2 regions of the Glaciimonas sp. Gout2 genome follow, and region 2 is predicted to be linked to the other one. Evidence: predicted binding sites of a transcription regulator. Region 2 holds the regulator's gene; the other holds the start of a gene.
The links. The regulator sigma-54, encoded in region 2, starts transcription at its own class of promoters, with help from an activator protein. The targets are predictions, from matches to a motif close to TGGCANGNAANCTGCTTT.
Positions count from the first base shown of each region.

Region 1: QN379_RS08720 (DUF3567 domain-containing protein) is a predicted target of sigma-54. The motif match lies at 3,972-3,989, and genes of this name have one in related genera.

Region 1 is NZ_JASJXA010000009.1:68,052-73,581, reverse strand. It holds gene QN379_RS08735 (penicillin-binding protein activator) at 1-183, opposite strand, end outside; gene rsmI (16S rRNA (cytidine(1402)-2'-O)-methyltransferase) at 196-1,128, shown strand; gene QN379_RS08725 (potassium transporter Kup) at 1,505-3,406, shown strand; gene QN379_RS08720 (DUF3567 domain-containing protein) at 3,675-3,932, opposite strand; gene QN379_RS08715 (tRNA-uridine aminocarboxypropyltransferase) at 4,335-4,970, shown strand; gene QN379_RS08710 (YifB family Mg chelatase-like AAA ATPase) at 5,017-5,530, opposite strand, start outside.
Region 2 is NZ_JASJXA010000004.1:124,877-130,406, reverse strand. It holds gene QN379_RS05195 (KpsF/GutQ family sugar-phosphate isomerase) at 1-995, shown strand, start outside; gene QN379_RS05190 (HAD family hydrolase) at 995-1,567, shown strand; gene lptC (LPS export ABC transporter periplasmic protein LptC) at 1,564-2,166, shown strand; gene lptA (lipopolysaccharide transport periplasmic protein LptA) at 2,240-2,779, shown strand; gene lptB (LPS export ABC transporter ATP-binding protein) at 2,781-3,533, shown strand; gene QN379_RS05170 (RNA polymerase factor sigma-54) at 3,560-5,047, shown strand; gene hpf (ribosome hibernation-promoting factor, HPF/YfiA family) at 5,181-5,530, shown strand, end outside.

The DNA.
Region 1 (5,530 bases), on a different contig from region 2:
TCCCAGCGGTCCCGAGCGCGTCGGTAATAACAAGGCAATACTCGCCAGTGGGATATGATCATCGCCGATATCATTGGCAACCTGCTCCACAACTGTTGTGTTTGCCAGCGCAGCGGGGGACAATCCGTGCATCATGACACCGGCCAACACAAGCAACAACGGCTTTGCCCATTTGTATAACATTGATAACTCTCCATGACTGAACATTCTGCCAGCAACCTTCTTACCTTACCGATTCTTTCGGAGGTTAGTCTGCAAACATATCCGCTGTCGACATTATATGTGCTTGCCACGCCAATCGGAAATGTCTGCGACATTAGTCTGCGCGCACTGCATGTCCTGTCGCTGGTTGACGCGGTCGCTTGCGAAGACACCCGAAACACGGCACATTTGCTCAATCGATATGGTATTTCCAAGCCGCTTCTGGCGGCGCATCAACACAACGAGCACGAAGCAGCAGAAAAGATCGTTGCCAGACTGCAAGCGGGCGAGCGTATCGCACTGGTTTCTGATGCCGGTACGCCTGGAGTTTCCGATCCAGGCGCGCGAATCGTTGACGCTGTTATAAAAGCTGGTTTGCGTGCCTTACCGTTGCCAGGACCATCGGCAGCTATTACAGCGCTTTCGGTTAGTGGCCTGTTGCACGATCAATTTCAATTTGTAGGTTTTTTACCAAGTAAAACGCGTCAACGAGAAACGGTATTGGCTAGTTTGGCCAACGTCGCGGCGACGCTGGTCTTGTATGAAGCACCACATCGCATCATAGAGACCGTTGATGCGTTGGTCCAAGCGTTTGGCCCAGTTAGACAGATCGTTCTGGCGCGTGAGTTAACGAAGCTGTTCGAGACCATACACCGCTGCCCTTTGGGAGACGCACCTACATGGCTTGCGGCAGATCCCATGCGCCAAAAAGGAGAATTTGTCATTCTCATCGACTCACCGCCGGTGGCAGTGGATGACGGTGCGGAAGGCGATCGAATTCTCAAAATTCTGCTGGCAGAACTATCCGTTAAGCAAGCGGCATCGCTGGCAGCGCAAATCAGCGGGCAAAAGAAAAACGCCTTGTATGACAGGGCGCTGGTATTAAAAGGGGCGCAGGAAAAAGGGGCGCAAGAGGCCGAGCTGTGATGCGCGAACAAGTTTGCTTATGCCATGGTTAATTTAGAAACTATTGATTAAAAATCCAACATAATCATGGACGTTCGGCATGTTGAATACTCGCCCGGGGTCATTTATTGTGATGATTATGAGGTTAATGGATTGCATAAAAAATCCACATTTTTATAGCCATACTGGCAAGATGGGCGACGTATTTTTGCAACGTTTAACCCTAGTTACTGGTTGGTATTCGGGTTCAAGCGTAGAATCCCGCAAATTGTGCAGTGCATCACAGCATGTAAAATCCGTTATTTTTCAGATAACAAAACGGGACAGACGCAAATATTAAGCACAAGACACATTTAATAACCTGGTTTATATAGGCGCCATAAATAAGAAAGAAACCATGAGTAATACGCAAAGCGGTAGCAAGACACCTTTTACCTCAGCACGATTACATGTCATTACGCTTGGTGCTTTGGGTGTCGTGTTTGGCGATATTGGCACAAGCCCGTTGTATGCACTAAAGGAGAGTTTTAGCCCGGAACACGGCATTCCCTTTTCATCCAGCGCAGTGATGGGCATCATTTCGATGCTATTTTGGGCGATTATGGTCGTCGTCACACTGAAGTACATTTATTTAGTGATGCGCGCCGATAACAATGGCGAGGGTGGCGTTTTAGCGCTGATGGCACTCGCTTTACGCACCGCCAAAAGCGGCTCGCGCTGGGCCAAATGGCTCATGATGCTTGGCGTGTTCGGTGCATGCATGTTTTATGGCGACGTGGTGATTACACCCGCCATTTCGGTGCTATCCGCGGTTGAGGGTCTTGGCATCGCAGCGCCGCAATTAGCACATTTCATTATTCCATTAACCGTAGCCATTATCATCGTCCTCTTCTTGATCCAGCGACATGGCACGTCAATAGTGGGCAAGCTATTCGGTCCGGTGATGTTGCTGTGGTTTATCTCCCTCGGTCTGCTCGGTATTTATAACATTCTGAAAGCACCGGAAATTCTGGCTGCGATAAATCCTTACTACGCGCTCCAATTTATGGTGGAACATGCGCAACTTGCGTTTGTTGTACTCGGTTCAGTTGTGCTGGTCCTCACTGGCGTAGAAGCGCTATATGCGGATATGGGACATTTTGGCGTCAGGCCTATCCGTTTTGCCTGGCTGTATACCGTCATGCCTTGTCTGCTGCTATGTTATTTCGGCCAGGGCGCTAACTTGATTGTGAACCCATCCGCGGTATCGAATCCTTTCTATCTAATGGTCCCGGATGCATTGCTTTTGCCGATGGTGATTCTTTCCACTTTTGCCACTGTGATCGCCTCTCAAGCCGTAATTTCCGGTGCATTCTCGCTCACAAGCCAAGCAATTCTGTTGGGCTTCGTCCCCCGCATGCGTATTTTGCACACTTCAGAAGATGAGCGTGGTCAAATTTACGTCCCGGTCATCAACTGGATGTTGCTGGTGCTGGTTGTCGCTGTCGTGCTGGCATTTAAGAAGTCAGACAATCTTGCTGCAGCGTATGGTGTTGCCGTGACCGCCACAATGCTGATCACGACGATGCTCCTAGCGGTGGTCATGCGCACGTTATGGAAGTGGCATCCATTGGTCGTGGCGCTGATTATCGGTGCTATTTTTATCGTCGATTTCGGTTTCTTCGCTGCCAACCTGATGAAAATCCCTGACGGTGGCTGGTTCACTATTCTGCTCGGCGTGATCACTTTCTTCCTGCTGATCACCTGGTATTCAGGTCGCATGCTGCTGCGTGAACGTAGTCAGGATGAGGGTATTCCGCTTGAACCGTTCATTGAAGGCCTGCTGGCCCATCCACCACATCGGGTTGATGGTACGGCAGTCTTTCTTACTGGCAATATTGCCACGGTGCCGGTTGCGATGCTGCACAATCTCAAGCACAATCGGATTTTGCACAAACGTGTTTTCTTCCTGAAGATCAGCATATGGGATATCCCTTACGTTGACGACAATAAGCGGTTGACGCTGAAAGAAATGGGTGGCGAGGTTTATTTGCTGCGCGCCGCGTTTGGCTTCAAAGAAGCGCCGGACGTCAACACCGTCATGAATTTAACCAATAAACAATTCGGACACGAGTTTGACTTGATGGACACCTCGTTCTTCCTGGCCCGCGATACGATCGTGCCGAGCAAATTACCTGGCATGTGGTTATGGCGTGAAAAGTTATTCGCCTGGATGTATGCCAATGGCGCTAAACCATCAGACTTCTTCCACATCCCTATTAATCGTGTGGTCGAGTTGGGTACCAAGGTTGAGATTTAAAGTTTGCATCTATGTATCGGTCCGATCTTCGATAATCGGACCAATTGCAGCAAAAGATGTTTTAAATAAGAAAGGGAGCCAATGGCTCCCTTTCTTATTTTTGACTTTTCGAGTGCATATTCAACAGCGCATTACTGAGTTTATGGATTAGCGGCTATCAATTGATTATCAATTATCAGCCCAATCATTTCGATGCATACTTCATAATTCACTAAATTCAATTCACTCAATTTAATTTCTTAAAAAAGAACATCAAATCCAAAACAGCTTATTGCAAAGTGACCGGCTGACTCATTAAAGCATCGTAATTACCAAGGAAAGCATCGATATCTTCGATAGTTGGCTCGGAGGCGATTAGTTCTTCCACGCCTTGACGAAAGAATTCTGCCAAGGCTCCTGCAATAAAAATTTCACGTTTAAATGACTTATCGACAATTTCGTAACCGCCAAAGCGTAACGCTTCCCGATGCTCATCTGCCCCGAATTCGACGACGCTGTATTGGTCACTGTTGTAGATCAGGTTCATATGCGCTCCCTGTAAAGTTAGACAGAAGGTGATGATCGATAAGCAGTTTTCAAGCCAGATCGTGTAAATATTTTGGCGCACTCCTTTTGTTCAGAGTCAAAACCATGAATAGAACCCTCTGAATTCAATACTACGCCTTAGGGCATTTTTGTCACGCATTTAATGCAAAACGTTAACGTCAATTGCAACCAGATGTGACAAAACGGTGTGTTATTGCCAAAATATTAAAACTATTACCCTTTTTAATTGCCATTAATATATCAATCGCTCATTTGGCGCACAAGGTATCGGTACAGAATGGCTAATTGACTTAATAAGTATTGATCACTTATTGTTCCCTAACTCCACGACTTGTCTGTTTTGTTCATATTTAAATAGCTTTCCTACCAACAAGTGACAGTAATGCATGCCATTGAGACCACGAAAAAACGGATGCGATGCGCGCAGTGCGCCCGCCCGCAAAGTCACTGCCTATGCGGATTGATTCCGCGCATCGAAAGTCGCACGCGGATATTGCTTCTGCAACATCCCAGTGAGGCAAACCACGCCTTGAACACAGCTCGTCTGGCAGCGCTGGGATTGGTGAACGCAGAACTTCTTATCGGTGAAGTATTTCCGAAATTGCCAGCGCTAATCTCTCAAGCGGAATATCAGACTTGCCTGTTATTCCCCAGCGACGATGCGCAACCGCTTGTCTACACAGAAGACACACTTGCATCCCAACCATTGTTAATCGTCGTTTTAGATGGTACCTGGCGAAAGGCACGCAAGCTGCTGCACGTTAATCCCGCGCTAGCCACCTTGCCGCGCTTCGTTCTGCCAGCCGGTTTGCAGTCGCGCTATCGCGTCCGTAAAACACCCGCGCCCGGCATGGTTTCGACACTAGAAGCAATTGTTTGTGCGCTCAATGTCATAGAAGCACCGCGCAATTTTGACGCGCTACTTACTCCTTTTGAAGCGTTAATCGATCAGCAAATCACCGCAATGGGACCACAAACCTACATGCGTAATCACGGTTCTATTAACCAACCGGATTAACCGGATATTAATCTGCCATTTGTTGCGTTATAACCTTCACATAGCGCTATTTCTCTCGCAACGCCCGACGATACTGGATCGCTTCCGCCACGTGCGCTTGCGCGATGTTTTCGCAGGCCGCCAGATCCGCAATCGTACGCGCAATTTTTAGCACGCGATGATAGCCACGCGCCGACCAATTAAGACGCGTCATCGCGGTTTGCAGTAATTGTTCGCCCGCTGCATCTGCTTTGCAAAAAGCATCGATATCATTGGTCGACAGCGCATTATTACCCTTCCCTTGTCGCGCCAGTTGTATCGCATGGGCTTGCGCAACACGGTCTGCGATCTTGCTCGACGATTCGCCATCGGCTTGTTTTTTTAACTCATCGTGCCGTAGTGATCCGACCTGAATCTGCATATCAATCCGGTCCAGTAAAGGGCCAGAAATTTTGTCCTGATATCGCGCGATATTGTCAGGCGTGCAGCGACACTTATTTGATATATGGCCAAGATAACCGCACGGACAGGGATTCATGGCAGCGATTAGTTGAAAACATGCGGGAAAATCCGCCTGACGG
Region 2 (5,530 bases):
AGCTCGCGTGTCAAACGCTACAAATCGAAGCGGATGCAATAATTGCGCTAAAAAACCGTATTTCTGACAGCGCCGGGATGTCTGCCGACAGTGCAATGGGGGCCATTGAAGCTCCCTTTGCGCAAGCGGTCGCACTATTGTTGAGCTGTACCGGTCGTGTCGTTGTTTCTGGTATCGGCAAGTCCGGTCATATAGCCCGAAAAATTGCCTCAACGCTGGCATCGACCGGCACACCGGCCTTATTCATTCATCCCGCCGAAGCCGCCCATGGCGATCTTGGGATGGTGACAGAAAATGACGCTTTTATCGCTATTTCCAACTCCGGCGAAACCGCCGAGTTAATGGCGATCGTGCCGATCGTTAAACGCATGGGCGCGACGCTAATTGCCATGACCGGCAATGACCACTCTTCCCTTGCACAGTTAGCAACAGTTCATCTCAACGTCAAAGTAGACCAAGAGGCGTGCACCCTTAATCTTGCGCCAACTGCAAGCACTACCGCGACCTTGGCGCTAGGTGACGCGCTGGCGGTAGCATTGCTGGATGCGCGTGGCTTTCGTGAAGAAGATTTTGCTCGCTCCCATCCTGGCGGCGCGCTCGGCAGACGCTTACTGACCCACGTGCGTGACGTTATGCGCAGCGGTGCCGATATTCCTGCGGTCACCGCAGAAGTATCGTTATCGGCAGCATTGCTCGAAATCACACACAAAGGTATTGCCATGACGGCAATCGTGGACGATAAATTTCACCCTGTCGGCGTATTCACCGACGGCGATCTGCGACGCCTAATTGAACACGTACAGGACTTTTCCAAGCTGACAATTGCCGACGTGATGCATGCTAATCCGCGTACTGTTGGCCCTGACCAATTGGCAGTTGATGCTGTACAAATCATGGAAGAGTTCCGAATTAACCAGTTGCTGGTGGCAGATGCCGATGGCAAACTGGTCGGTGCGCTACATATTCATGATTTGACCCGTGCCAAGGTGATTTGATGGTAGCCGCCCCCAATACTATTAACATACCCGCAGAAGTCATGGCGCGCGCCGCCCAAATCAAGATGATGATTTTTGACGTCGATGGCGTGTTGACCGATGGTGGCATATTGTTTGGTCCCGACGGAGAGGCAATAAAACGTTTCAATGTACTCGACGGACTCGGCATCAAATTACTCCAACAAGCAGGGATTATCACCGCCATTATCAGTGCGCGCAGCTCAGCCATCGTCAGCCGTCGGGTGAGCGATCTCGGCATTACGCACGTCTATCAAGGCGCGCATAACAAAAATACCGCATTTGCCGCGTTATTGGCCGATACCAACCTTACCCCAGATGTTTGCGGTTTTATTGGCGACGACATCATTGACCTGCCTATTTTGACGCGTACCGGTTTTGCTGTCAGTGTCCCCAATGGTCATCAGGAGGTCAAATCGCGCGTTCACTATGTTACGCAGGCAAACGGCGGGCAAGGCGCTGCGCGTGAAGTCTGTGATTTAATTCTGCGTGCGCAAGGCAAGTACGCCGCCGCTTTGGCACAGTATTTGACCGGCGTCATAGAGGCGGCATGAAAAACCTGCGGTCAACTTTTCGCCTACGCTTCATGCTGCTGCTGACGGTGTGTGTGGCACTCACTCTCGGTAGTTTCTGGATCATGGAAGTGATGCGTAAAAATACAGAGCAATTATTGCCGGGTGCGCCGCGTGTTGCGCCTGATTATTACGTCGAAAATTTTAATTATGTGCAACTCGCACTTAATGGTCAGCCACGCTACAACATCTCAGGTCAACGCCTGACGCACAATCCCGCCGACGATTCATTTGACGTGATTCTTCCCGTCATTCGTAGCCTTGATAAACAACAACCGCCGATGACCTTGCGCTCCAATACTGCCAAAATCGAAGACAACAACAGTAAAGTGAATATGTACGGCAATGTGAACGCAGACCGCTCAGCGACGCCAAAGTCGTCAAAGCTTCATTTGCAGTCCGAGTACCTTCAGCTATTGCCAGATGATGACATTATGACAAGCAACAAAGCGGTCGAAATCACGATCGATCAGTCGAAAATGACCGGTGTTGGTATGTATGCCAATAATGCGACTATGCAATTACGCCTATTAAACAATGTCCGTGGCACCTATCGCGCAACACCGCGGCAGACTAAATAACTCACATGATTACCGGATAATCCTATTGAAGCCATTGTTGCTTTTAGTGCCAGTATCCCCTTTCAGGATTTTTATGAAACGTATTCTATTTTTAACCCTACTCGCGCTGCAACTGACTTGTATTTCAGGTGCCCATGCTGAAAAAGCTGACGCAGATAAACCATCCAACGTAGACGCAGACCAGTTCACGCTGGACGACGTAAAACAAGTAAAGATATTCACCGGCAAGGTGATACTGACCCGCGGCACGCTGATCATGAAAGCCAACAAAGTCGTCGTCACGACGGACCCATCAGGCTATCAATTTGCCACCTTATACGCACCTCCCGGTGGCTTAGCCACGTTTCGCCAAAAGCGCGACGGCGGTCCTGACTTATGGATCGAAGGTGAAGCTGAGCGAATTGAGTACGACGATAAAACTGAAATCGTTAAATTATTTTCGAAAGCGCAAATGCGACGTCTGCAAGGGACCAAAGTCACCGATGTTGTAAACGGCGAATTCATCTCTTACGATAGTCGCGTGGAGTTCTACTCGGTCAGTAACAATGTTTCCGGCAATAGTCAACCTGGCGCGGGCCGCATCAAAGCAGTCATCCAGCCGAAGAGTAAATAAGATGACCTCTACAAATTTAAGCACCTTGATCGTTAAAGGGCTGCAAAAAAGTTATGGCGCGCGCCAAGTAGTCCGCGATGTCTCTTTGAAAGTAAATAACGGCGAGGTCGTCGGCTTGCTTGGTCCTAACGGCGCTGGAAAAACGACTTCGTTCTATATGATCGTCGGTCTGGTGCCATCGGATGGTGGAACAATTGATTTAGATGGCGTTGACATCTCGCGTTTACCGATTCATCAACGCGCGGTGCTTGGTCTGTCTTATCTGCCGCAAGAGGCCTCTGTTTTTCGCAAGCTAACGGTCGAAGACAATATTCGTGCGGTACTTGAGTTGCAGCGGCCAAACGGCAACGCACTGACTAAAGATGAGATCTCGGACAAACTCGATTCGCTGCTGCAAGAATTGCAAATTGAGAAATTGCGAGAAAATCAGGCGTTATCTTTATCCGGTGGTGAACGACGACGTGTCGAAATCGCCCGCGCTTTAGCCACTAATCCGCGCTTCGTGCTTCTTGATGAGCCGTTCGCCGGTATTGATCCTATCGCCGTTATCGAAATTCAACGTATCGTCAGGTTCCTTAAAGAGCGCGGCATCGGTGTCTTGATCACCGACCATAATGTGCGCGAAACGCTCGGCATTTGTGACCGGGCATACATCATCAACCAAGGTAGCGTGCTAGCCAGCGGCAGTCCAGACGACATCATCGCCAATGAATCTGTGCGACGAGTTTATCTGGGTGAACATTTCCGCATGTAACGGATTCAACGGATTCCCTAGCGCCCATGAAACAATCTCTTCAACTCCGTACCTCGCAGCATCTGGCGCTAACCCCGCAACTGCAGCAATCGATTCGATTGTTGCAGTTGTCTACGTTGGAGTTACATCAGGAACTCGAACACATCCTTTCGGATAATCCGTTACTGGAACGTCTAGACGATCCTTTGGATAATTCAGTGCGATTACTCGCCGACGGGGCGATCAGTACCAGCGCCTCAACAATGGATGCGCCACCTGGTGACAGCGAAGTAAGCAGCTCGCCTACAGAGCCCGAGGGCGGTGGTGAAGCCCCTGAGTCTGGCGAAAACAATCAAGAGAACGGCAATACTGACAGCGAATGGAGCTTTGACGACGTTTCCCGAACCTCCAAAGCCCCAGATGATGAGGATTCACGACCACAATTAGAAGCCTGCGAATCGACGTTGCGCGAACATTTGCTCAAACAAATGCGTGAAGCTGTTGATCAGCAACGCGACCGTGCATTGATCGAGTTGATCATTGATGCGCTTGATGAAAACGGCTACCTGGAGGAATCACTAGACGATATTTTTGCACGTCTTCCAGAGCAACTTGATATCGAGATCGAAGAATTGTCGATGGCCTTGAAGATGGTCCAAAGCTTCGACCCAAATGGTGTCGGAGCACGCAACGCGTCAGAATGCCTCGCATTGCAAATCAAAGCATTTCCCAAAGTAGCGTTCGTCACACGCCGACTGGCACTAACAATCGTTGAAGGTTATCTGACCTTATTTGCCCAGCGCGATTTTAATAAAATCAAAAAAGCGCTGGAGTGTGATGATGAAGATTTGCGCGAGGCACAAATTATTATCAAAAAATGTAATCCTCATCCCGGCGCGACCTTTGCTGGCGGTGCGTCAGATTATGTCGTACCAGATGTAATTGTCAGAAAAACAAAAAATGGTTGGCAGGTAATGCTCAACAATGACGTTATGCCAAGGCTTCGAGTTAATGCTCTTTATGCCAACATTCTCAAGCAGGGCAAGAGCGAGGGATCACTTAACTCGCAGCTACAGGAGGCAAAGTGGCTGATCAAAAATATGCGTCAGCGCTTCGATACCATACTGCGTGTAGCGCAGGCAATTGTTGAGCGTCAACGGAATTTTTTCTCACATGGGGCGGTTGCTATGCGACCTCTTGTGTTGCGCGAAATAGCTGATACACTAGGATTACACGAGAGTACTATCTCACGTGTAACTACTCAGAAATACATGCTCACCCCACACGGGATGTTCGAATTAAAGTATTTCTTTGGCAGCCATGTTGCTACAGAGGCAGGTGGAGAGGCTTCCTCAACGGCGATACGGGCGTTAATCAAACAACTGATAGGAGCGGAAGATTCTAAAAGTCCTTTCTCTGACAGCAAGATTGCCGACATGCTCGCGGAACAAGGTATGGTAGTGGCCCGTCGCACCGTCGCAAAATATCGCGAAGCTTTACGAATTCCGCCGGTCAATTTGCGTAAATCTTTATAGCTGTTTGCTTGTTTGCACAAACGTCGCTGTGTTCTGACTGATTGATTTATGGTTGATGAATAAATTGGTGATTCAACACTGAATTAATCGTCCAGGTCCGAACCGCCAACGACACACTTGATAGGAGCGCTGTATGAATTTCACAATTAGTGGGCATCACCTCGACGTAACTCCCGCCATTCGCGAACACGTGCTAAGCAAATTGGAGCGTATCAAGCGCCACTTCGATCAGGTCATAGATATTAGTGTGATCCTGACGGTAGACAAAATCACAGAGAAAGAAAAGCGTCAAAAAGCCGAAATTAATCTGCGCGTTAAAGGCAAAGACCTGCATGCCGAGAGCATTGCGCATGACCTTTACGCCGCCATCGATTTGTTAATCGACAAACTCGATCGACAAGTGATTAAATATAAGGACAAATTGCAGAATCATCAACATTCGGCAATCAAGCATCTACCTGAGGATTTGCCCATCGCAGCAAC